3 regions of the Peribacillus sp. CSMR9 genome follow, and region 1 is predicted to be linked to each of the others. Evidence: riboswitches for the same ligand, from Rfam matches in the RefSeq annotation. Region 1 holds a riboswitch; each other region holds the start of a gene.
What was found. Region 1 has a riboswitch for cyclic di-AMP ahead of N9I19_RS17210 (cation:dicarboxylate symporter family transporter). Riboswitches for the same ligand answer to the same signal wherever they lie in the genome.
Positions count from the first base shown of each region.

Region 2: it holds a riboswitch for cyclic di-AMP, as region 1 does, so the genes downstream of both, N9I19_RS03960 (hypothetical protein) here and N9I19_RS17210 (cation:dicarboxylate symporter family transporter) in region 1, are expected to answer to the same signal.
Region 3: it holds a riboswitch for cyclic di-AMP, as region 1 does, so the genes downstream of both, N9I19_RS14725 (TrkH family potassium uptake protein) here and N9I19_RS17210 (cation:dicarboxylate symporter family transporter) in region 1, are expected to answer to the same signal.

Region 1 covers NZ_JAOPHO010000044.1:4,644-12,944, forward strand. Annotated here, with positions in the region: gene N9I19_RS17185 (efflux RND transporter permease subunit) at 1-17, opposite strand, end outside; gene N9I19_RS17190 (TetR/AcrR family transcriptional regulator) at 208-1,062, shown strand; gene N9I19_RS17195 (diacylglycerol/lipid kinase family protein) at 1,228-2,124, shown strand; gene N9I19_RS17200 (hypothetical protein) at 2,251-2,913, shown strand; gene N9I19_RS17205 (efflux RND transporter periplasmic adaptor subunit) at 2,928-4,190, shown strand; cyclic di-AMP (ydaO/yuaA leader) riboswitch at 4,392-4,541, shown strand; gene N9I19_RS17210 (cation:dicarboxylate symporter family transporter) at 4,713-5,972, shown strand; gene N9I19_RS17215 (hypothetical protein) at 6,326-7,108, shown strand; gene N9I19_RS17220 (hypothetical protein) at 7,397-7,609, shown strand; gene N9I19_RS17225 (D-alanine--D-alanine ligase) at 7,716-8,301, shown strand, end outside.
Region 2 covers NZ_JAOPHO010000003.1:169,382-177,682, reverse strand. Annotated here, with positions in the region: gene N9I19_RS03980 (NAD(P)H-dependent oxidoreductase) at 35-619, shown strand; gene N9I19_RS03975 (peptidoglycan-binding domain-containing protein) at 1,058-1,543, opposite strand; partial or broken gene N9I19_RS03970 (amino acid permease) at 1,735-2,057, shown strand; gene N9I19_RS03965 (Na-translocating system protein MpsC family protein) at 2,137-2,493, opposite strand; cyclic di-AMP (ydaO/yuaA leader) riboswitch at 2,737-2,878, shown strand; gene N9I19_RS03960 (hypothetical protein) at 3,270-3,638, shown strand; gene N9I19_RS25160 (potassium-transporting ATPase subunit F) at 3,830-3,904, shown strand; gene kdpA (potassium-transporting ATPase subunit KdpA) at 3,930-5,603, shown strand; gene kdpB (potassium-transporting ATPase subunit KdpB) at 5,625-7,664, shown strand; gene kdpC (potassium-transporting ATPase subunit KdpC) at 7,689-8,246, shown strand.
Region 3 covers NZ_JAOPHO010000031.1:38,548-46,848, reverse strand. Annotated here, with positions in the region: gene N9I19_RS14745 (class I SAM-dependent methyltransferase) at 1-406, shown strand, start outside; gene N9I19_RS14740 (STAS domain-containing protein) at 832-1,665, shown strand; gene N9I19_RS14735 (DUF2283 domain-containing protein) at 1,804-2,208, shown strand; gene N9I19_RS14730 (potassium channel family protein) at 2,258-2,914, opposite strand; gene N9I19_RS14725 (TrkH family potassium uptake protein) at 2,938-4,272, opposite strand; cyclic di-AMP (ydaO/yuaA leader) riboswitch at 4,445-4,587, opposite strand; gene N9I19_RS14720 (hypothetical protein) at 4,920-5,111, shown strand; gene N9I19_RS14715 (MFS transporter) at 5,569-6,828, shown strand; gene N9I19_RS14710 (TetR/AcrR family transcriptional regulator) at 6,897-7,496, opposite strand; gene N9I19_RS14705 (ABC transporter ATP-binding protein) at 7,614-8,301, shown strand, end outside.

The DNA of each region.
Region 1 (8,301 bases):
TTAATTATTGAATTCAACTTGTACCCTCCATACTTTAAATTGTGACTAGTCGGTCATAAACTCAAATATATAGCATAGGGATTATGATTGCAACAGATAATATATGTTAGTTTTATCGTTGTGATTCCAAGGGTATTGGGATACAATTTGAAAGATATGACTGATTGGTCATATTCGGACCGAATTTTAAGAGATAGGATGAATTTGATGAATGAAAAACATAAAATGATTATAGATAAATCTGTAGAACTTTTCGCGGAGAAAGGTTATCATGCCACCTCCGTTCAGGAAATTGCTGAAAAATGTGGGATAGCAAAGGGGTCTTTTTATAATTATTTTAAATCGAAGGAAGAGTTACTCGTCTCCATTTTTAAATATTATTATGAAGCGTTGACGGACTCATTACTTGATCTTGAGTTAGACGCTTCATTGTCTAGTAAAGACAAATTTTTGAGGCAAATCACTGTTCACATGGAGCATATGACGGGAAATACAAACTTAATTCAAATGCTGATGCAGGAACAAATGCTCCATATCAGCGAAGAACTTGATCGGTTTTTACATTATATCCATGAAGAGGGATTGATTTGGTTCAAGCGTAAAATCATTGAGATATACCCCGGACTTTCGGCTGACCTTCTGCCGGATTGCACAATAATATTAGATTCACTTTTCAAAGGATATATCGGAATATTGATCAGGAAAAAAAATGCTTTCGATGTGGAGTTGTTACCTAGCTTCATGTTGAACCGTATGGATTCAATTATTGCAAGCTTGCAAAACATGGAAGATCCATTATTGAAACAATTTCCTTTACCAGAATGCTCACTGCGGGATATGAGCCCGAAAGAGGAAATCCATTCAATCATCAGCAGGATGTTGGAAGTGGAAACAAGTAAAAATAGGGAAGCTTTAAAGGCAATTCAAGAAGAGTTTTCAAAAGTTAGGCCAAGTCCCATTATCTTGGAAAGCCTTTTGTTGTTTTTGGAAAAAAATGAAAAACGAAGTCCTTTGTGTTCAAAGCTTGTCTTAACGATGAAGGAATATTTGACGAATATATGAAGGAATTACTGAAAGGGGCGTATAGCCTCTTTTTTTGTTGATATCTTAGAGTTCAAAGCCATATGAATTTTTCTATATTTGATTATGAATGAGTTTCAAAATCTGGGGTTTAGGAAAAAGTATAAGTAGTAGGAAAATTCTTTCATTAGTATGGAGGCAAGAATCATGAGATGGAAAAAGGGAATGCTGATTTATAATAAAAAGGCCGGGAACAATAAACTCGAGAGGAATCTTGAGGAATGTCTTCCAGTAATAGCTCCTCATATTGATGAGTTCCTTATTCTACAAACGAAGGAAAAAGGGGATGCATGTCGATTCTGCTCGGAATATGGTGAAGACATGGATGTAGTTTTCGTATTAGGAGGAGATGGAACCGTACATGAGTGTGTAAATGGCCTTTCACCCCTTGGGAAGCGGCCGTTGTTTGGGATATTACCTGGAGGGACTTGCAATGACTTCTCAAGAACATTAAAGATTCCTCAAAATGTTCGTCAGGCTGCGGAAGCAATAGTAAATGGAAAAGTTCGTTCAATTGACATCGGTCAGGCCAACGATGACTATTTCTCCAACTTTTGGGGAATCGGGCTTATTACTGAGGCATCAAGCAATATTGATGTGCAGGAAAAAAACAGGTTCGGAAAGATAGGATATTTATTAAGTGCAGTAAGGACGATTGGTGATAATGCTCCCTTTTCCTATAAACTTGAGTATGATGGGAATTTCATTGAAGGGGAAGCAATCATGATTTTGGTCTTGAATGGATGTTTTATCGGTACTAATTTACTCCCCTTTCCCATGGTTAGTCCAGACGATGGGATCTTTGGCGTTGCCATCTTGGAAAACGCAAGCTTTGGTGCATTTTTAGAAATAATAGCGATGAAACGTTCATGGATTGAAAATCTGAGCTCGGAGTCTGGTGTGACTTATGTGCAGGCCGGTAGCATGACTATTGAAAACAAGAGGCCACTTGATGTGGATATGGATGGAGAGAGTTATAGTCAAACACCTACTCAAATTAAAGTTCTTGGCCATCATTTATCGGTATTAACTCCAAATTGGTGAGGAGGATTAAATATTAAGGATAAGTGTATGTGTTTTTTTTGTTTCATTCATTCCTTATTTCTGCAATTGTTTCCAAAATAAGATAAAATATAGGATGATATATCATTTTTTGCAGGAGGAACACATATGGTGTACCAGGTCAGATTGTTAAAGGGCATTTTAGAGCCTCATCGAAGTCGTTATCAGCTGCAAAATGCAGAGGCAGTCACACGGCTTGGATGGAAATTACTATTTTTATATTTTCTTAGTATTATAGTATTTGCTATTAGTGGTTATTTTGGCATTGGTTCTGAATCATTTTCTAAAGAAATCACTAAGATGAGTGTTAATGAATTTGAAGCAGGAAAGTTTCTGATATTGAGCGGCAATATAATAGCAAGCCTTATCTACCCATCCATTTACATATTTTTAGCAGCCCTTTTCTTTTGGATCGTTACCGATATCCCATACATAAAATTAGTTATCGTTCAAATGATCATTTTCGGGTTGCAATTATTGGAAAAAGCATTACTGATTCCTCTATTCGTATTAATGGATATAGGCAATGATTCCAACCTTTTTTCATTGGGAGTCATCGGTCAGTATTTTCTCAGAAGTGTTTACTTTATTCACTTTTTCAGCGAAATCACCATTTTTCAATTTCTTATTATTGCCCTGCAATATTTCTATTTAAAGGAGTTTTCACAAAGAAATAATTATTTGGTCCTTGTAATGATTGTTCTATTCTATCTGGCCACGTGGTTTGTTAAAGCCTTTTTAGCATACATCCAAGTGGGCGTATTTGTATAAGGCGGGTGAAAAGAATGAGTGGGAAATGGAAAATAACAGCGGTCTCTATTGCGTCGATTGTGTTAATAGCCGCCAACATATACCTTATTGAAAAAAAAGGAAGCAAAGCGGAACGAACTGTTTTCGTGGAAAACTGGTCAATGGTAAAAAAAGATACAATTACGGATACTATTCAAACAAATGGGGTAATTAAACCTGTAGAAGAGTACGATATCTATTTTGAAACCAAGAAAAATGATTTTAAGAAATTCCTTGTAAAAGAGGGGGATGCTGTAGCGGCTGGCTCCTCGTTGTTTGAGTATACGACAACCGAACTTGATGCACTTAAAGCGAATTTGGAAGCGGAGAAAACTGCTGCAGAGGGAGAAATTGTAGGGATTGACGAATATATTAGGAAGTTAAGGGCTTCTCAAGGGGCCCTGACCCGTGATCCTGATAAAGCGGTCATTGATGAATCGGTGAAAAATAACTTGGATATTAATATAACAACAAGCTCTTCAGATCTTATTAAAAGCAACATTGAGCAAGAAATGTACAAGCAAGAACTCGAAAAAAACAGTTTGAATGAAAAAGTGAAAATGCTTGATGCTAAATTAAGTTCAATTGAGGAGCAGGCTAGCGCGATTGTAACGACGAGTGAAGCTGATGGTGTAGTTAAAAATATCAATAAAAACCTGAAAAACCCCATTATATCCATCGTTTCGACAAATATGGCAATTGAAGGTAATTTCTCCGAAGAGGAGATGAAAAAAGCTAAAGTGGGCATGACTATAAAAGCAAGTTCCTCTGATTTAAAAAAGTCATTGAAAGGAACGATAGGCCGTATCCATTCCTATCCAGCAGAAGAGCCGTCACTAAAAAGGGATAACAGATTTCCATTTCAGGCTTTAATCGAACCGGAGGGTGAAGAAACCGAATCTTTGTTGGTGGGATCCAAAGTCAACCTTGCTGTAATAACCAATGAGAAAGCTGGTGTACCCGCCATTCCCATAGAGGCAGTGCATTACCAAAAAAAGCCGCATGTCTACAAATTGACTAAAAAAGGCTATGTGGATAAACACTACATTTCAAAAGGGCTTAAAGCAGAAGGTAAGCAGGAACTAATAAAGGGACCGACAGTAGGTGATGTCATCCTGCTAGAACCGAATAGGGTAGCGAAGAACCATTCTTATTTTATTACCCCAATTCAATTTGAAAAAGTGAAAACTGCAACTTATAAAAAATTTACCTCTAGGGAAAAAGTAAGGTATCTGTTACTTGGCATTTTGGAAAAATAACTGCTTCTTTCATAAAGAAAGGGGATGTCAAATTAGTTATTATTTATATATCCATATAGCTTAAATGACTAAAAATCGGGAAGTGTAATACTTGGTGAAATCATCTAGAATGCAGAATATTCAGATATATTTAAAGGCTTTTTCTAAAATGGATGAGAATAAACATTTACAGATTAACCTTTTTAGTATAATATTTTATTATAAGTTAACTCGCTTAATCTTATTCCAAGAACGGGGGAACCATTTTTGTGGATTTTAATCCACTAGGGGTGAATTCAGAAATGAAAGGGCAAATTGTGTTTCCAATTCCTAACCCGACAGCTAACCTCGTCAGCGTCTTTAAGGGAACATGTGTGAATATTCACGCTAATATGAAATCGACACATGAAGTGTCTTTTTTTTCGGCGTAAAGACAGAGTTTTTCAAAAAAGAAAAATTACTTTCTTTCTATTAGTATCTTGTTTCCCTTACCGAGACAAAACGTTTTTGCATCAAAGACTTTATGGAAGGTGAGGAAAGTATATGAAGAAATTCAAGTTAAGTTTAGCTAGCCAAATTTTCATTGGTTTAATTCTAGGGATTATCGTTGGTGCCATTTTTTATGGTAATGAGACGGCCCAAAACTTTTTACAGCCATTCGGAGACATTTTCCTACGAATGATTAAAATGATTGTTGTGCCAATCATTGTATCAAGCCTTATCGTTGCAGTTGCGGGTGTAGGTGATTTAAAAGCAGTAGGTAAACTAGGAGCTAAATCACTTTCATACTTTGTGGCGGTAACTATGATTGCGATTGCTGTTGGTTTAATTTCCGCTAATATCATCCAGCCTGGTGCTGGCGTAAATATGAATCATCTGGAAAAAACTGATATCTCCACTTATGTTGATACAGCAGAAACTAAGCAGCATGAATCGTTTGTAGATACACTTGTTCACATTGTACCATCCAATCCAGTACAAGCTATGGTACAAGGCGATATGTTAGCGATTATTTTCTTCTCCGTATTATTTGGACTTAGTATTGCCGCGATCGGTGAAAAAGGTAAACCAGTATTCCGTTTCTTCCAAGGTACAGCAGAAGGAATGTTCTACCTAACTAATATGGTCATGAAATTTGCTCCTATTGGGGTATTTGCACTAATCGGTGTGACCATCTCCAAGTTCGGTTTGGAATCTTTAATTCCGTTAGGTAAGTTAGCGCTTTCTGTATACGGAACAATGATTTTCTTTGTAATTGTCGTTCTGGGTCTTATTGCAAAATTTGTAGGATTCAATATCTTTACATTGATTAAACTTCTAAAAGAAGAATTGATACTTGCGTTCTCTACAGCAAGTTCAGAAGCGGTTCTTCCGAAACTTATGGAAAAAATGGAAAAAGCGGGATGTCCGAAACATATAGCTACATTTGTTATTCCGACTGGATACTCTTTTAACCTTGATGGTTCAACATTATACCAAGCGTTGGCAGCTATCTTCATCGCTCAAATGTACGGAATCGATTTAAGTGCTTATGAGCAAATTACGCTAATGTTAGTGTTAATGATCACGTCTAAGGGTATTGCGGGTGTACCAGGTGTATCCTTCGTAGTTCTTTTAGCGACATTAGGAACAGTTGGTATTCCTATTGAAGGTTTAGCATTTATTGCCGGTATCGACCGTATTCTTGATATGGGACGTACAGTAGTAAACGTTATCGGTAATTCACTTGCAGCAATCGTCATCTCTAAATGGGAAGGTCAATTCAACCCTCCTTCCGATAAAGAATTAGAACAAGTTTCTTAATACAAAAAATCCAGAGTGATATGTCACTCTGGATTTTTTGTGTTTGAAAAGACGGGCCAAAAGCTGCAAACGAAAAGTTTTTTAAAGGGAAGCTGCCTCATGAAAAGAATTAATGATAAAACCTTATTCAATTTTATCAGTCGTCAATTCCTTCAACTCTTTATTTTTCACTATTATAGATATTTAAAATTGTCGAGTTCGTTCCTTAACCTTAGGTGATAATAGAGTTCAGGTATTCACATTATTTATACGATGCAGATGATGAATAATATTCTGGGTTATATAACTTACTTGAAAAGCCAAAAGTTTGATAAAATAACATTATTGATTGAGAGCTCGGAGGGGATCAGGTTATGAAGAATGATAACAATGATATCTTATATATGCATATGCAGGCTTCCGAACGGTTTGTCCTTTTTAATGGACTCAATTTTCGCGAATTTGTCTATTCGCTGCCATATACCTTGGATTCCATCTTATTATTGAAACATCAATTCGATGGTGGGGAATACAATTTGAATGTCCTGCTTGATAGCGCTTCATCTGAGGATATTGCAAAGCTCGTTAAAGAAAATGTCCGGGCATATGGAGATTTCTGTTGGATTGATTTTGAAGAAGAGGAAGGGCTGGATGAATTGGATGGAAGGGAATTAGCTGAACTTTTATATTTAGGGCATGCAAAAACCCATCTGGATCCTCCATTTTTCCGTAAATTGAATAATCAATTTGTGTACCTTGCCCAGGATGATGGCTGGTTCAACAAAATTTATTTTCGTTCACTTTCTACATATTATATGATGTTAGGGAGCCTGATTCCGCTAAAGCTGGAGCCGTTAAAAGTGGAGAGGACGTGGCTTGGAATCAGAAAGAAAAGAGAGTTGACGGCCATTCCTGCAGAAATCATTTCTTCTTTGGCTCATATTATGGCAGAGGGGCTCATTTTTTCCTTTCGGCATGTCAAGTACTCAAGAACGAAGATTGAGATACCGGCATGGGTGGTAGGGGATTATTTAAATATGGATGAGATGCATGATGACTTTTCGGATAGAAATATTAAGGAGCCGGATGTTTTTATCACCTTTAATCGAAAAGAAAAAGTATGGGAAAGTGTTATAAAAAATGAATCATTATCCTGATCCCAATTTTCGGATGCGTGGATTGGATTATTTGATATCTTTGATTTTTTTTTAGGTGTAAGACTTACTATCTATTGCATAAAAGATAAGGGAGGACGACGCACAGGAGACAGGGAGTTGTGGCTTTGGCCTATATTCCTTATTGGAAAAGCACCAATGATGGAAGTTTCGCTTTACCCCGCGTGAACAGGCTGTAAGGTATCGATGGAAATGACGGTCGAAGGGTATCAAATGAAAATGCAATTTAAAAATAACAGCCTGTAAATGCCCGAATGCGACGCATAGGATATGCAAGCACAGGTGTTGCCACAGGACGTGGCGAATCTAGCCTGTGTTCCGCTGGTGGTAATCATTGGAAAAGAACCAATGATGGAAGTTTCGCTTTTCCCCGCATTAACAGGCTGTAAGGTATCGATGAAAATGACGGTCGAAGGGTATCAAATGAAAATGCAATTTAAAAATATGTGTAAAAAACAGCCTGTAAATGCCCGAATGGCTTAACTAACCATCATTGGAAAAGAACCAATGATGGAAGTTTCGCTTTTCCCGTTTTAGTGTAAAATGATACAATGAACATGGTTAAAAGAATATTGGAGGGTAATAACTCATGAAAACTAAACTTGGTTTGCTTTATGGTGGAAAATCTGCGGAGCATGAGGTTTCTATGCAGACGGCTTTAGCGGTGATTAAGGCTCTCGATTTAGCAAAGTTTGATATATATCCGATTTACATAACAAAAGAGGGTTCATGGATTAATGGACCGATGTTAACAGGGCCTGCAGAGAGTGTGGAGGCTTTGACTTTTTCGTCGGACAAATTGAACTCGCCTCTTGCCTTGCAGGCACATTCAACTGATGAAAATAGTGAATCAACAGGGTATGACGTAATTTTCCCACTGCTTCACGGACCAAATGGAGAAGACGGGACAGTACAAGGGATGCTGGAACTATTGAATCTCCCTTATGTAGGCAATGGCGTTTTAGCTTCATCAGCTGGAATGGATAAGGTTATCATGAAAAACATCTTTGCCCAAGCGGGGCTTCCTCAAGTTAAATACACTTGGTTCATTCGTTCTGAATGGGAAAAAAATACTGAAAGTGCCATTGAAAAGGTAGCTGATGAATTGGGGTACCCTTGTTTTGTCAAACCAGCTAATTTAGGCTCGAGTGTCGGTATCAGCAAATGTAATGATG
Region 2 (8,301 bases), on a different contig from region 1:
ATGAAAATTATTGAATACTTGGAGGATATTTAAAATGAAGCACCTAGTTGTTTATGCACATCCAAATCCTGAAAGCTTAAATCACTCTATTTTGGAAACAGCAGTTCATGCATTAAAGAAAAATGGTCACGAAGTTGTTGTCCGTGATTTATATGCACTTGATTTTCAACCTGTACTGAAACCAGAAGATACAGCAGCTATGAAAGCAGGAAATACTCCAAATGATATTAAAACGGAACAAGAATTTATTACGGAAGCAGATGTTATAACATTTATTTACCCTATATGGTGGACTGGTCTTCCAGCAATTCTTAAAGGGTATGTAGACCGAGTATTTGCATTTGGGTTTGCTTATTCTGCTGGAGAAGAAGGTGTAATTAAGTTATTAAAAGGTAAAAAGGGTCTTATTATCAATACACATGGAACGCCTAACGAGGTTTACGATAAGGTGGGTATGACAGCAGGCTTGAAAGTTACCTCCGACATTGGGATATTTGATTTCACTGGAATCGAACCTGTGGAACATTTACTATTCGGAAGTATTGGTTACCTTGATGAAGACTCATATAAAGGTATGTTAAAGAAAGTTGAAGATACAATTAATTCCCATTTCTCATGATCATATACAAATGTTGAAAAAAAGCCTGCTCACTACTGGGGAGTCTTGAAAGGTTTTGAATCAACCACAGGTGCTTTATTAAAAGAAATTGCAGAGGCAGCTATCTCTCTTTACAACAAAAGGGAAGCCCCCTCTTCAGAATGAGAAGAAGGGGCTTCCCTTTTGTGAAAAATTGATTCGTTAACCTTATGATCTCTTGTCTTAAGTAAAGGTTAATCTTATTTCCTTCAAATTAGGTTGGAGGAAAGCGCATAGTTCTGAATGAATAGAGCCGATGATTCTTTCGTAGGAATCATCGGCTTTTTACAATTAACCTGAAACTAATAGAAAGGAGAATTTTAAAAGAATTATCCCTCTCTCTTTCATAGACATCGCTTAGAAGCGGAGGACCTATCTTTTAGCCTCATTTAACTAATAAAGGGCCTCTTGCCTGAGTTTTTAATTCGCATACAGGCGATATTGGTCACTTAATGTATCTCCATTACCGTAAATATAGGCTTTTGAGCCTGATGTATAAGAAGAATCGTCGTACTTCCATTTGATTCTGAGACCCATGTACCCGCCTGCTCCATAGGTGTTCTCGCCATTCTTTTTAATATATTGCGAGAAACTGTCCCACGTCTTGGGGCCAACCACACCATCCACTTTCAGATGGTTTTCTTTTTGATATTTCTTTACACCCGCTTCGGTTTTCGGCCCAAAAATCCCATCAACGTCAACCACTGCTGAATCAGTATAAAAACCCATGACATTGAGGATATACTGCATATTTTTGACTTCCACCCCATGAGTGTCCTTCCGCAAAATCGAGTTTTTATCCCAGCTTTGCGGGTGGTGAAATCCTCCGGCAGATGCTGAAGCGGTGGAAAAAGATATCCCCAGGGCTATTGTTAATACTATCAAACAGGTAAGTAATTTCTTCAAAGCGCCATCTCCCTTTTTTTGTATATTCAATACACCTTACTAGTTCCCCTTAGATTTTTAATTCCCCTTCCGACAAATGTCCTGTTTATTTTGAAAATGCTAAACAATCATAGTCACCAGTAGGACCACAAAATTGGATAAGTTGTACGAACAATAGAGAAAATCCTTAAAGCTTAAAAAGAAGATGCTAGCTCTTAATCATTGTGTTCAAAGGAGAAACAGATCATCTGATACCTCTTTACGCTGTTGGAGTATTTATCCCTTTTCCCTTATCCCAAACAGGAATGATGCTTAAATGGGTTAGAGAAAAACCTAAAGGTTGGATTCCAAAACTAATTATTAATTCAATTGGCGGGTTAATTAACTTTATCATCACAATGATGTTCTTTTTTACTAAATTTCACAGGTTTTGTAGGTATTGGTATTTCTACCTATCATTATTTTAACCTTTCATCGAATTAGAAAGCACTATGAAGCTGTTGGCGATCTGTTGCGACCTACAACATGCGAGCCTTCTAACCTAAAATATATATAAAAATTTTATAAAAATGATAATTCATGTAACTTAAACAGTATTATTTGATGGTTTCTAATTACCTCTCTAAATCTTTATCCAGTATAAAAACTTCAATTCTTTCACCTGTTTTAGTGCTAATATCACTATGGGAAGAAAGAACTTTACATCCAGTATGATCTTCAACTATTTTTTCGTAATCCTTAGTGTACATTTCACGAAGAAGCGAGCGCATTTTTTTTACAAGTTTTTTGCCGGAATTGTGACTGACAAGATGCTTTTCTTCCACAGTCAGGACCCCTTTAAAACGAGTAATCAACATGTCATTAATTATATATGTTTTTGCTTCCTGTGGTCCTCTGCCTATCAGATCACGCTGGAACTTAATAAATGCTGCACTTATTTCTGCTTCAAGTTTCTTTTTTGGATTTAACATAATGCCTCCATTTTATCTCGGGAATTTATGGGATTTATCATAATGCCCAACCTTAGTTATTGTCAATGTAAGTTTACAAACCTATAAAAAAAATGTAATCACTAGAATTATTAAGTAAAGTTAGCTTTTGATGACTTATTCGGACTAAAATGACTTTATTTGATCGATTTTGAATTAATATCGTGATTTTATGAGGTTTACAAACATTTAATGATGAGCGTAGAATAATCCACATAAATAACAATTTGATATCGGCCAAATCTCAAGAAATTGAGAACGGAGGACCCACTATTTTTGGGGTTAATTCTGCATTTGCAGAAGGGATGAGATACTCTTTCGCCATCCTACCCGTCAGCTAACTTCGTCGGCTAAAGCGAAGGAGGTCATAAGACCACCTTAATTCAGGAGGCTTTTTTTGTTATGTTTGTAGCAAGATAGCAACCTGTCATTTCCGTAGGTCTTTTTATTATGCCTATAAACGAAAAGGTGTCTTGGAAGACAGATCGCACAGAGAGCTGTAAAGCTTGCTGGGTGATAAGTAGACCAATGAGTACTTTTTCTCCAATTTTATATGTTTGCTTTGCAATTAATCCAATAACCGATGCGTGAATCGTATTTATTAACGCGGGGATATGGATAGCTACTGCATGGCTGCATACATGGGGAAAGAGTAAGCATTGGTCTATTTTTTTATGTTATCAACTGGCAGGCTTCTCTTCCCCAGAAAGAATGCAGATTGAAAATTAATAAGAGAAAGTACTAATGGGGTGGATTGTATGGGAAAAGTGCTGCTTGTTGGAAAAGGAAAATTATTTATATCTGTAAAGGAAAGTATAGGGGCCACCCACACGGATACAAGTAATGTAGAAACTGTAGACTATGATGAAGAATGGTTTAAGCCTACAAGAAACCTGAAGGAATGTGATGGAAAAATGGTTCATAAATCAGAGCAGGATAACTGTGTTTATCTATTCCCTAATTCTCTGTTTGATGGAATTAATCTTGTGAGAATATTTTCAGAGTTCAAATCTTATAGGTTGTTTGTTGTCACTCATGATCATCAATATTCTAGTCTATATAAAAAATGGGAGCTGATTTTGTCATCTTCAGTAAACCAGAATGTTACAGCTATAACTGGCTGCTAACAAGTGGAACCTAGTTTCTTTAAGAAACTCAAAGGGGGTGAGTACATTTTAGTTTGAAATTTTTATAGTTTGGAAGGAGAGACGTCAATGGATCTTATATCAGTTTCACTTACAGCTTTTTCATTCTTAACATTTTTTGGATTTATCCATTTTTGTAACAAAGTTATAGAAGAAAAAGGAGAGTAGAAACGATGTTTTTATTATTTATTGTTGGAGCACTTTCGTTGTATTTAATTCATGCTTTAATTTACCCGGAAAAATATTAATAGCTACAAAACGGAGGAAATGCAAATGGATTTTTTACAAATCGGTCTGGTATTGGCACTCGTCATTATCCTGGCAATACCACTGGCGAAATATTTAGCTAATGTTTATTCCCTTGAAACAACAAAACAAGATCGGATGTTTGGATGGTTAGAAAGGGGCATTTATAAATTATCTGGTATTAATACCGGTGATATGAACTGGAAGCAATATGTAAAGGCACTACTATTGAGTAATTTAGTCATGTTTATTATTTCGTACATGATCATTCGATTTCAAGGAATTTTACCGGGTAACCCAAGTAAGATAGACAACATGGATCCATTATTGGCATTCAATACTGCTGTAAGCTTCCTTACCAATACCAATTTACAGCACTACAGCGGGGAATCGGGACTTTCTTATTTATCGCAAATGGTCGTCATCATATTTTTGATGTTCACGACACCAGCTACCGGTCTTTCGTTATGTATGGCTTTTTTCAGAGGCCTGACCGGGCAGTTCAGTATGGGGAATTTTTATGTGGATTTAATTCGTTCCATCACCCGGGTACTACTGCCGTTATCTATCTTAATCGGTCTTGTCCTAGTATCTCAAGGGGTTCCGCAAACCCTTGATCCTACGGCCATTGCAACTACATTGGAAGGTGCGAAGCAGAATATTGCACGTGGGCCAGTAGCTGCGTTAGAGTCTATTAAACATTTAGGGACAAATGGCGGTGGATTTTTTGGTGTCAACTCGGCACATCCCTTTGAGAATCCTAATGGTTTCACCAATATATTAGAGATTTTATCAATGTTTCTGATACCTGTTGCCCTTCCATTAACGTTTGGATATATGGCAAAAAACAAGAAACTAGGTTGGATTCTTTTTTCAGCAATGGGATTAATGTTCCTTGTGTTCTTAGGTGTTACTTATTTCAGCGAACAAAATGGAAATCCAGAATTGGAGACAATGGGGATTTCTCAAGAGAATGGAAGTATGGAAGGCAAGGAGGTGCGATTTGGAGTCGCACAGAGTGCCCTTTTTACAGCCGTTACGACAGCAGCTACAACAGGTACAGTCAATAATATGCATGATACTCTTACTCCACTTGGAGGATTAGTGCCATTGGCAGAGATGATGTTGAACTGTGTGTTTGGTGGTGATGGAGTAGGGACGGTCAATATCCTTATGTACGCAATAATGGCTGTATTCATTGCCGGGTTGATGGTTGGACGAACGCCGGAGTTTTTAGGTAAGAAAATTGAAGGCAGGGAAATGAAACTAATAGCCATTGCCATCCTTTTACATCCATTAATCATCTTAGTTCCGTCAGCCATTGCTTTAGCTACACAAATGGGCACATCGGCTATTTCTAATCCGGGTTTTCATGGGATTTCGCAGGTTGTTTATGAGTTTACCTCTTCAGCAGCTAATAATGGCTCCGGATTTGAAGGTTTAGGGGATAACACTCCATTTTGGAATATATCCACCGGCTTAGTCATGCTGTTTGGCCGTTACTTTTCTATGATTGCACTAATCGCTGTCGCAGGCTCTTTACTTACAAAGAAACGAGTTCCTGAGACGATTGGAACGTTTAAGACAGATAATAGCACTTTCCTGGTCATTCTCTTAGCAACGGTATTAGTTATTGGGGCTTTGACGTTCTTCCCAGTAATTGCACTCGGACCAGTAGCAGAATGGCTCACAATTAGATAATGAAGAAAAGGAGTATTCTCAATGAGTACAATGCGTAAAGGGACTCTCAATAAGGAAATTGTCGGGCAAGCCATAAAAGATGCCTTTAAAAAGTTAGATCCAAGAATAATGGCTCGAAATCCTGTCATGTTTGTTGTTGAAATAGGATTTGTTATCACTCTATTACTATCAATATTCCCAAACATTTTTGGAGGAACATCGGATAGAGGTTATAACATTGCCGTGAGCGTAATATTGCTGGTTACAATACTCTTTGCTAACTTTGCCGAAGCATTAGCAGAGGGGCGGGGTAAAGCGCAAGCCGAAAGCCTGAAAAAGACGAAACAGGATACCAAGGCAAAGTTATGGCAAAAAGATGGTTCTATAAAGATTGTGGATGCCACAGAACTCCGTAAAGGCGATATTGTCTTGGTGGAAACCAATGATTTAATCCCAACCGATGGTAATGTAATTGAAGGAGTAGCCGCAGTAGATGAGTCCGCAATTACAGGCGAATCAGCTCCTGTAATCAAAGAATCAGGTGGGGACTTCTGTTCTGTAACTGGAGGAACGAAAGTCATCAGTGACTTTATCAAAATTATCGTCACTTCAGACCCAGGTGAATCCTTCCTTGATCGAATGATTAACCTCGTAGAAGGAGCTAAAAGACAAAAAACACCTAACGAAATTGCACTGAGTACCCTGCTTATTAGTTTGACCCTTATCTTTTTGCTTGTTTGCACTACACTAGTACCAATTTCTTCTTATATTAAAGTCACATTACCCATCGCAACCTTAGTTGCATTACTGGTCTGTTTGATCCCAACAACCATTGGAGGCCTATTGTCTGCCATTGGGATTGCGGGTATGGATAGGGTTACTCAATTTAACGTCATTGCCATGTCGGGAAAAGCTGTTGAAGCAGCTGGTGACATTAATACCATAATCCTTGATAAAACAGGAACCATCACACATGGGAACCGCATGGCTTCAGCTTTTTTACCGGTTAAGGGTATAAGCCAAGCTGAGTTAAATAAAGTGGCCGTTCATTCATCATTACACGATGAAACGCCTGAAGGCCGATCTGTCATCGAACTTGCTAGAAAAGCGGGATTATCTGATAAAGAATTAGATAAAACCGGTACAGAAGGAATTGATTTCACGGCTGATACCCGGATGAGTGGGACAGACTTTTCTGATGGTAGAAAAGTCAGAAAAGGTTCTGCTGATTCAATAAGACAATATATACAGCAACAAGGTGGAAAAGTTCCTGGGGATTTAGATAGCATTACTAATGAAGTCGCAACTGCAGGTGGTACTCCACTTGTTGTTGCAGAAGGAAACCGTTTGCTGGGTGTCATTTACTTGAAGGATACAGTAAAACCAGGCATGAGGGAACGCTTTGATGAATTGCGGAAAATGGGGATTAGAACCGTTATGTGTACCGGTGATAACCCATTGACAGCTGCAACCATTGCTAAGGAAGCCGGAGTAGATGATTTTATTGCCGAAGCCAAGCCTGAAGATAAAATTTCCGTCATTAAACAGGAACAAGCACAAGGCAAACTTGTCGCCATGACGGGAGATGGAACGAATGATGCCCCTGCATTGGCCCAGGCCGATGTTGGATTGGCGATGAATACAGGAACCATCGCAGCGAAGGAAGCAGCAAACATGGTGGATTTGGATTCTGACCCTACAAAAATTATCGAGGTAGTGGCGATTGGGAAACAGTTACTGATGACAAGGGGAGCTTTAACAACCTTCAGTATTGCGAATGATGTGGCAAAATACTTCGCGATCATTCCGGCTATGTTTATGTTGGCCATTCCGCAGATGAAGTCTCTAAACATTATGAATCTCGATACACCACAAAGTGCTATTTTATCGGCCTTGATTTTTAACGCTATCATTATACCCCTTCTCATACCATTGGCAATGAAGGGTGTGAAATATGTTCCAATGAGCGCATCAAAATTATTAACCAAAAATTTGTTCATATACGGATTAGGTGGAGTGATAGTTCCTTTCATAGGAATCAAACTTATAGATGTAATCCTAGTCATGTTTCATCTAGCTTAAAATCAAAAGTAAGGGTGAGAATCCATGTTGAAAAATATACGCTTAGTTCTGGTACTACTTGTTATGTGTGGAATTGCCTATCCATTGCTAATGACAGGTGTTGCTCAAGTCATTATGCCTGCAAAAGCAGATGGCAGTTTAATAAAAAACGAATCAGGAAAAATCATAGGTTCTGAACTAATTGGTCAATCTTTTAAAGACCCGGGTTACTTCCATGGTCGAGTTTCTTCTATAGACTATGATGCGGCAGGCTCAGGTACACCCAATTATGCCCCATCCAATGAAGACATGATCAAGCGCACAAAAAAAGATTGGGCAACATTTTTAAAAGAGAACCCTACTGTCAAACAAGAGGAGATACCTGCTGATTTACTGACAAACTCCGGTTCGGGCCTTGATCCAAATATTTCACCCCAAGGGGCGAAAATTCAGGTATCACGCATTGCTAAAGAGCGAGGAGTATCTGAAAAAAGTATATATAATCTTGTTGATAAATATACGGAGAGGCGGTCACTGGGGATATTTGGAGAACCCCGAGTGAATGTATTAAAATTAAACATAGCATTAGACCAACTAAAATAACTTTTGAAAAGGAGAGTTTGTCACTCTCCTTTTAACCTTGAACTGGATTTAGGAG
Region 3 (8,301 bases), on a different contig from region 1:
GGCAGAAAAGAAAGTCCAAGTGAACTTCATTCAAAGGAATATATTTGAGTTGGAAATTGAGGAAGGGCGATATGACTTCGTATATGATTCAGGCTGTTTTCATCATATCGCACCACATCGAAGGATCAATTATTTGGAGATGGTGAAAAAGGCGTTAAGGCCTAAGGGATTGTATTCGATTACTTGTTTTATAGAAGGCGGCATATTAGGTGGTGCCGACATCTCGGATTGGGAGGTATATAGGCAAAGAAGCCTTAAAGGCGGATTAGGTTTTACTGAAGAAAAACTTAGAATGATTTTCAAGGAATTTGAAGTGGTGGAAATGCGTAAAATGAGGAAAAAGGAAGAATCTGATGAAACCTTTGGGGTGCAAGGTTTATGGACGGCTTTATTTATGAAAAAGTAATGATCATTAGATGGGTGAAACGGTGATGGGATGGTTTAAAGGTTATGGATAGTGCGGCTCAATGCCACTAAACGGAGGATCTGGGATCAGGTCCTTTTTTCACGTGAAAAGAAAATGGTTTGGATGAAGGTGAAATTGTTAACAAAAAATAAAGATGGTAAACTATAACAAAAAAATGACCAGAATAATAGATGAATGTTTTTAAGAATCCTTTTTTTAAAAATCGGCAGTTGTATGGTTTCAAAAATAGCTGGGAAGGTAAATGGAAAGAGGGGACCATTGGGGGGATCTTTGATGCTTACTTTGTTGATTGAATCGTTAACTTTCAATACCCTTACAATGCTGATTCCAGTCTTTCAGTAGCGATGATTTATCGATTGCTGAGACCAATTGGGATGATAAAAAAATAAATAGGTGGGGAATTTATGCACAGAAATAAAGAACTATATTCATTTTTATTAGGTGTTGCAGCACAATTGACTGAGGATTGGTACGCAACATTGAATAAAAATGATAAGGCGGGGGTTTATAGCTCACCTGATCCCGAAGTAATTAAAAAGCTTAAGCAACAAAATAATGAATTCCATTTACGTTTCTTTCAGGTCTTTGATACAGAGGAAAGGGAATACTTTGAGCATCTTGGTGAGTGGATTGAAGATATCGGTCAGGATGAGCAGCATTTAAACACACCCATCTATTTTATATTGAGGGAGTTCTTTCGAACGCAAGAGCAATACTTGGATTATATTGATCAATTCGTGGCATTGCATGGAGATCAACATACACAGGAGGAAATAAACTCCTGGTACCGGATAGTGGTCAAGGTGCTCAGTGAAGTGATGGAGCGGTTTACGGAAGCGAATCATAGATATGCCAATAAAATTATGAAAGCCCAGCAGGCAACGATCGATGAATTGAGTTCGCCTATCATTTCCCTTAAAGATAACACGGCGTTGCTTCCCCTGATCGGTGATATTGACACGTCGAGAGGCATGTCCTTGCTTGAAAACACATTACAAAAATGCGCTGAAAAAAATGTCACCAGGCTTTTCATTGACCTATCGGGCGTCCATGCAATAGATAGTGTATCCGCCCACCAACTGTCACAATTGATTGAATCCTTAACTTTGATTGGAATCCGGACAACCCTTTCAGGACTTCGGCCGGAAATAGCCAAGACTGCTGTTAAGCTTCAACTGCCTTTTGATAAAGTGATGATAAAATCCACTCTTGCCCAAGCCATCAATACCATTAAATAATACATACGTATTCATGGCAGGGGAATGTTCGTTTTAGTGAAAAAAGTATAAAATCCATTCAAGAAGACCGCCATAAAGCGGCCTTCTTGAATGGGTAAACATAAAAATGAAACCGCTACAGAAAAGGGAGGTGGAACTATGGAAAGGCATATGACATTTGATGATGATGCGGGTATGGGCTATATCTATTTAGCCGAACCATTGAAGCACACCATTACAAAAACGGACGAGCTCCCGCTTAACGAGGATATCATTCTGGATTTCGGCAAAGGCATTCCAATCATAGGAATTGAATTGGAAGGTGGAACAGCCTTGAAAATTAAAGGTCTGGCTGATGAAATGCCTACATTCACAATAGGAATTACAGCTGATGGTGAAAGCTATTATTCCTTAAGATTGAATGATGTACTTGTAAAACGGTCAGTTACTCATCCTGATGCCAAGAAAATAGTGTTTCTCTTTTCAGATCCTGACTGCAGGGAATTTATAGGAATCGATATATATGACACGAAGTCCTATGATGAATCATTCTTAATCGGCTGATTTTAGTTCATCTTCATACAGCCAGAACCGGAAACGAGAAGGGGAACCATTATTCAATATTTGCAAAGACGGCAAGATCTTCTTTATTGCCAACCACTAAAAGCATATCTTTTTCATGGATATCCTGATCGGGTGATGGTGCTATGATAATTTCCCCATTACTCACGATGGCAATGACGCTGATATTATATTTTGCGCGTAAATCCAGCTCCCTGAGGCTTTTTCCCTTCATGCTCATGGGGACTATGATTTCCTCGATATTGTATTCTTTAGAGAGTTCAATATAGTTCAGCATGTTAGGGGACAGAAGCTGGTTCGCGACCCGTTCCCCCATATCCCTCTCAGGATAGATGACCCAGTCGGCTCCAACTTTAGTGAGCACCTGACCATGATTTTTATTAAGGGCCTTGGCAATCACCTTTTTGACTCCAAGCTCTTTTAAAAGCAAGGTAGTTAAAATGCTTGATTGCATATCAATTCCGATGGCTACGATGACACAATCGAAGTTGCGGATTCCAATGGATTTCAATGTCTCTTCTTCAGTCGTATCCGCAATGACTGCATGGGTAACGCTCAGTTCCGCATTCTCGACTCTTTCCCCGCTAATATCAACACCCAATACCTCTTGGCCAGCCGTATATAATCTATGGGCCACACTGGTTCCGAATCTGCCTAAACCAATCACGGCATATTGTCTTTTTCCCATCTTTTACACTCCTTCATTTATGTTTAACCAATCATGATTTTCCCTTTTGGACGTCGGAACGGATCTGGTTTGCGCCTCATAGCGATGGCAAAGGCCAAAGTCAAAGGACCCACACGGCCTGCAAACATCGTGAAAATGATGAGCATCCGGCCAACCGGTGATAATTCGGGGGTCAAACCCATTGAAAGTCCCACGGTGGCAAATGCTGAAGTGGCTTCAAATAAAATCATCAAGAAGTCACTTCCGCTTTCAGTGATGGTCAGCAGAATGGAGATGATTGAAACCATGAATACGCCAATGAATGTAACGGATAATGCTTTAAAGATCGTTTCACTTATAATGCGGTGACGGAATAATACCACATCACCCTTTCCTTTAATCTGTGACCAGACCGTTCCGATAAGCGTCGCAAATGTGGTTGTTTTAATCCCGCCGCCAGTCGATCCGGGTGAAGCCCCAACGAACATCAAGAAAATGATGAGCAGTAATGTGGGTTGAGTCAAATCAGGGATATTCAGCGTATTGGAGCCGGCCGTCCTTGGTGAAACCGATTGAAATAGAGACGATAACGTTTTACCCATGAAAGATAAAGGCTGCAATGTCTTGGCATTACCGAACTCGAATAAAAAGATTAAAATTGCGCCGGCGATTGTAAGTGTCAGGCTAGTCATCAGAACAACCTTCGTATGTACGGATAAACGATGGGTATCACGATATTCGTATAGTTCATTCATCACGATAAAACCTATTCCGCCAAACGTGATCAGGAAGGCGACCGTAAGGGTTACGAATGGATCCGATACATAAGGGGTCAAACTCTTGAATTCTCCCATTAAATCAAAACCGGCATTATTGAAATTCGATATGGAATGAAAAACCCCGTAATAGATCGCTTTGCCGATTGGCATGTCAAAAGAAAAGCGAATCGATAAGATAAGGGCACCCATGCCTTCAATGATGGCCGTGAAAATTAAAAGCCGTTTTACTAACTTGACTATACCTGCCATGGAAAGATTATTTAAGGATTCCTGCAAGAGTAACCTGCCTTTTAAAGAAATCCTTTTGCCTAAAAGGAAAAAGAAAAACGTCGCAAATGACATGAATCCTAAGCCGCCTATCTGAATCAGTGTTAAGATGACCAATTCACCAAAGGTGGTGAAGGTCGTTCCCGTATCCACTACGACAAGTCCTGTTACACATGTAGCGGAGGTTGAGGTGAATAAAGCATCCAGAAAAGCAAGGCCATTCCCATTTTCAGTAGAAATCGGCAGGGTCAGCAAATAGGCCCCAATAAGTATCAGGGTGGCAAAGCCGAGTACAAGGATTTTTGGCGGATCGAATAAATTTTTTGCTTTTATCAATTGATCATCCCTACCTTAAAATGACATGTGTAAAACTGTATGAATATCTTAACCATCAATCCTGTTATCAAATCCTTTTTAAGCATAATAAAAAGACCTCCGTAAACATCGAACAGCTATTTTGTCACAAAAAGCGTGAAAAAATAGCTCCCGAAATAGGCGGTCTTATGACCTCCTTCGCTTTAGCCGACGAAGTTAGCTGACGGGTAGGATGGCGAAAGAGCTGATCTCATCCCTTCTGCATGGCAGAATTAACCCCAAATGATTGGGTCCTCCGTACTCAATTCCTTTGAGTTTTGGCCGAAATGTATTAAATTGATAAACGTATTCTACTCCCAACATTTAGTAGTTGTAAACCCCTAAATTGTAAAAAAATATTTCTTTAATAAAACTGAAAATTTACGTTTTATTTACATTGATAAAACGTATTGACAAATATTAGTTAGCACATTATGATAGGTTCGATTAATCCGATTATGATAACAGTTTCGGTGTACTTGATTCAACACTTTCTAGCTGAACAGGTCATTGCCAATCAATGTTATTAATATATATAAATTATTTTTCTTTTGAAAAGCATAAAGAAAAAGTCATTGCATTCGTATTTAAAGGTTTCAGACATTTTATAAAAAAGGCGGGCAATTATGGAGAAGACGTTCAATAGATATGTTATTAACGCTACAGGCAAGGGTGGCCAGACATATTTAACACAATGCCAGGATAAAGATGCACTAAGGAAATGGATAGCCGATCATGAGGACCAAATCATAATGAATGAGTTAAGGATAACGGATAAGAAAAAGAATCCGTTATTAAAATTGTTTTCCCTAAAGTAAATCAGCTGAATCCAAACATTCATTTAACGGTATTCAATTATGTCATTCCTGTGTCTTATTCGGGAACGCTGAGCGAAAAATTCCTATCTTGTTTTGCTTTCAAACTCATTTAATTTTGAATGAGTTTTTTTGTTTTGAAAATTATAACGTTTACAAAATTAGACCATTAATGTTAAAGTTTAGGGAAAATGTGATTCCGATGAGAAAAAAGTAAATGAAACGCAACTTTCCAGTGCGCTTGGTAAACTGGAAAGGAGTAACTGGGATGTATTGAAGCTTAAAGGGAGTTCCCGTTATAGTGCATAGTTATTGCATGCTGTTAATGCAATACGGCATAAGATTAATAATGGTGACATATTAATTGGCACCGTTCTATTGATTCCGTCCCCAAGACGCATTTCTTGGGGACGGTTTTTTTTTATTGTTTTTATATTTTCTTTCTAGGGAGGGGGAAGCGTTGACATTCAGAAATTCATTAGTATCTTGGAAATATCCTTCCATTCTATTGTGCGGGATCGGGATTTCCAACTTCGGTGCTTGGGTTTATTTCATTGCACTTAATTTAATCGTGCTGGATATGACTGGCTCAGCCTTGGCGGTTGCTGGACTGTATATCGTTAAACCGATGGCTGCCATATTTACGAATGTTTGGGCCGGCAGCGTGATCGACCGGATCAATAAGCGGAATCTAATGATCGCACTTGATCTATTTCGAGCGGTATTCATGGCTTTGCTGCCATTGGCTTCTTCTATTTGGGTCATCTATTCCCTTGTCTTCGTGATCAATATGGCAGAGGCCATGTTTGTAACGACATCAAGGACTTATATAACAAAATTAATCCCCATTGAACAGCGGAAACGATTTAACTCGTTACGAAGCTTGATCGATTCTGGAGCTTTTTTGATTGGACCAGCGATAGCGGGTATCCTTTTCTTAATCGGTACACCGGTTTTAGCCATTTATATTAACGCGGCTGCCTTATTATTATCCGGTATCATCACTCTATTCATGCCTAATTTTGAAAAGGATCATCCCCTTGGAAAATCCAGTCATTACCTGTCTTGGACCATCATGAAAAAGGATTGGGGCATCGTCCTGGATTTCAGCCGGAAATCTTCCTATATCATGCTCATTTATTTCTTATTCAGCTGCATGGTGGTGATGGAAACGGCCATCGATTCCCAAGAAGCAGCGTTTGCCAAGGCCATACTCCTTTTGTCGGACAGCGATTACGGATTCCTTGTAAGCATCGCCGGGGCAGGCATCATTGCGGGTGCCATAGTAAATGCCGTATTCATCAGTAAAGTGCAAATCTCGTACATGATTAGTCTTGGATCTTTATTTGTCTCGATAGGTTATATGATCTATGCCTTTTCGAATTCCTTTTCATTGGCCGCCATCGGTTTCTTCATCATTGCCTTTTCTCTGGCTTTTGCCAATACAGGCTTTCAAACCTTTTATCAAAATAATATTCCTGTGGAAATCATGGGCAGGGTCGGAAGTGTTTTTGGCTTGTTAGAAGCTTTATTGATCATCATCACTACCGCAATTGTCGGTGTTTCAGCTCATTTCATTTCGATTCGGTTCGTGGTGATTTCAGGTTCAATGCTCATGTTTGCTATATCCATTTTATTGTCCATGCTTAGTATGAAGGCCTCGAAGAGCAGGTATTATCAGGTTGGAAAGGCAGAGGTCAAAGCGGGGGGAAAGATGTAAGTTTAAAGGGGGATTATCCCATTTTATTATCCTAAAGGCATGTAAATGGAACATGCCTTTATAAAAGTTCATTGAATGAATGTCCGTAATTGGCTGATGAAGTTCAGGATTTGAAAATGAATTTTCGCCATTTCTTCAGCCGTTTGCTCTTCGCAATTCTCCAGCCACTCCTGTATAACGCCTAAAATCGCAGATGTCATGAAGGCGTGCATATACATGCGGAATGCTTCATCTTTAGCTGCTGGATGCTGGCTGATCAAACGCTCCAATAGTACTTCACCGAACACAAGCTTTATTTTTTTTGCAAAAGAAGGATCTCCCTTATCTCCAAGAATGGCCCTTAATGCGTGCGCATGTTCACTGATGAATTGAAAAATTGCTACGAAAGGCGGGTAAAGTTGTTGTTGATGGAGAGCCAAAAAAGCCTCTTTCGGCAAAATGGCAGTAATTCGAGTTTGAAGTTCATTTAACAATTCCTGCTGTAAGTGATCCATCAATTCATATTTATCTGTGTAATGCAAATAGAATGTGCCCCGATTAATGTTGGCGCGCTCTGCAATTTTCTTCACTGAGACATGTGAGAACCCCTCTGCTTCAACGAGTGCAATAAAATGATGTTGTATCTGCTTTTTCGTCTTTTGTACCATATCCTCATGAAATTCCGCCATTGAATGTCTCCTCACTAAACATTTTTCGAAATGTGTTGATTGTATTAGACTAAAAGCTACCTTAGAATGATGATACACTCAACACCGTGTTAATTAAAGAGGGAGGATGTGTGTACAATGAAAAATGCGATTTCCATTGAAGGAATTGCTAAGGGTTTTCATCATAAAAAGGTCATTCAGCCATTGAGCCTGAATATTGAAAAAAGTGGAATTTTTGGCTTGTTAGGTCCATCCGGATGCGGAAAGACGACCTTGATTAAAATGATTGTCGGATTGATTAAGCCCGATGCTGGTAAAGTCACGGTTCTGGATCATGAAGTGCCAAATGAAGCACTGTTAATGGATGTCGGCTATATGGCACAATCCGATGCTTTATATACAGATCTGACGGGTGCTGAAAACCTCGAGTTTTTTGCGAAGCTATACCGTTTTTCGAAAAAGGAACGAAGGGAACGCATTCAATATGCAGCTGAAATCGTACAGTTGACGAGTGACTTGAACGTTCGGGTTGCGTATTATTCCGGGGGGATGAAACGCCGTCTGTCACTGGCGGTTGCACTCATCCAAAATCCGGAGATTCTCATTTTGGATGAACCGACAGTGGGAATGGACCCTTTGCTGAAACGATCCATTTGGCGGGAACTTGAGCGTTTAAGAAATGAAGATCATAAGACGATCATCATCACGACGCATGTGATGGATGAGGCGGAGCGATGCGATAAACTGGCGATGCTGCGTGAGGGTGAAATCATCGCATCAGGAACCCCGGCGGCTTTAAAAACACAATATGGAGCGGAAACGCTTG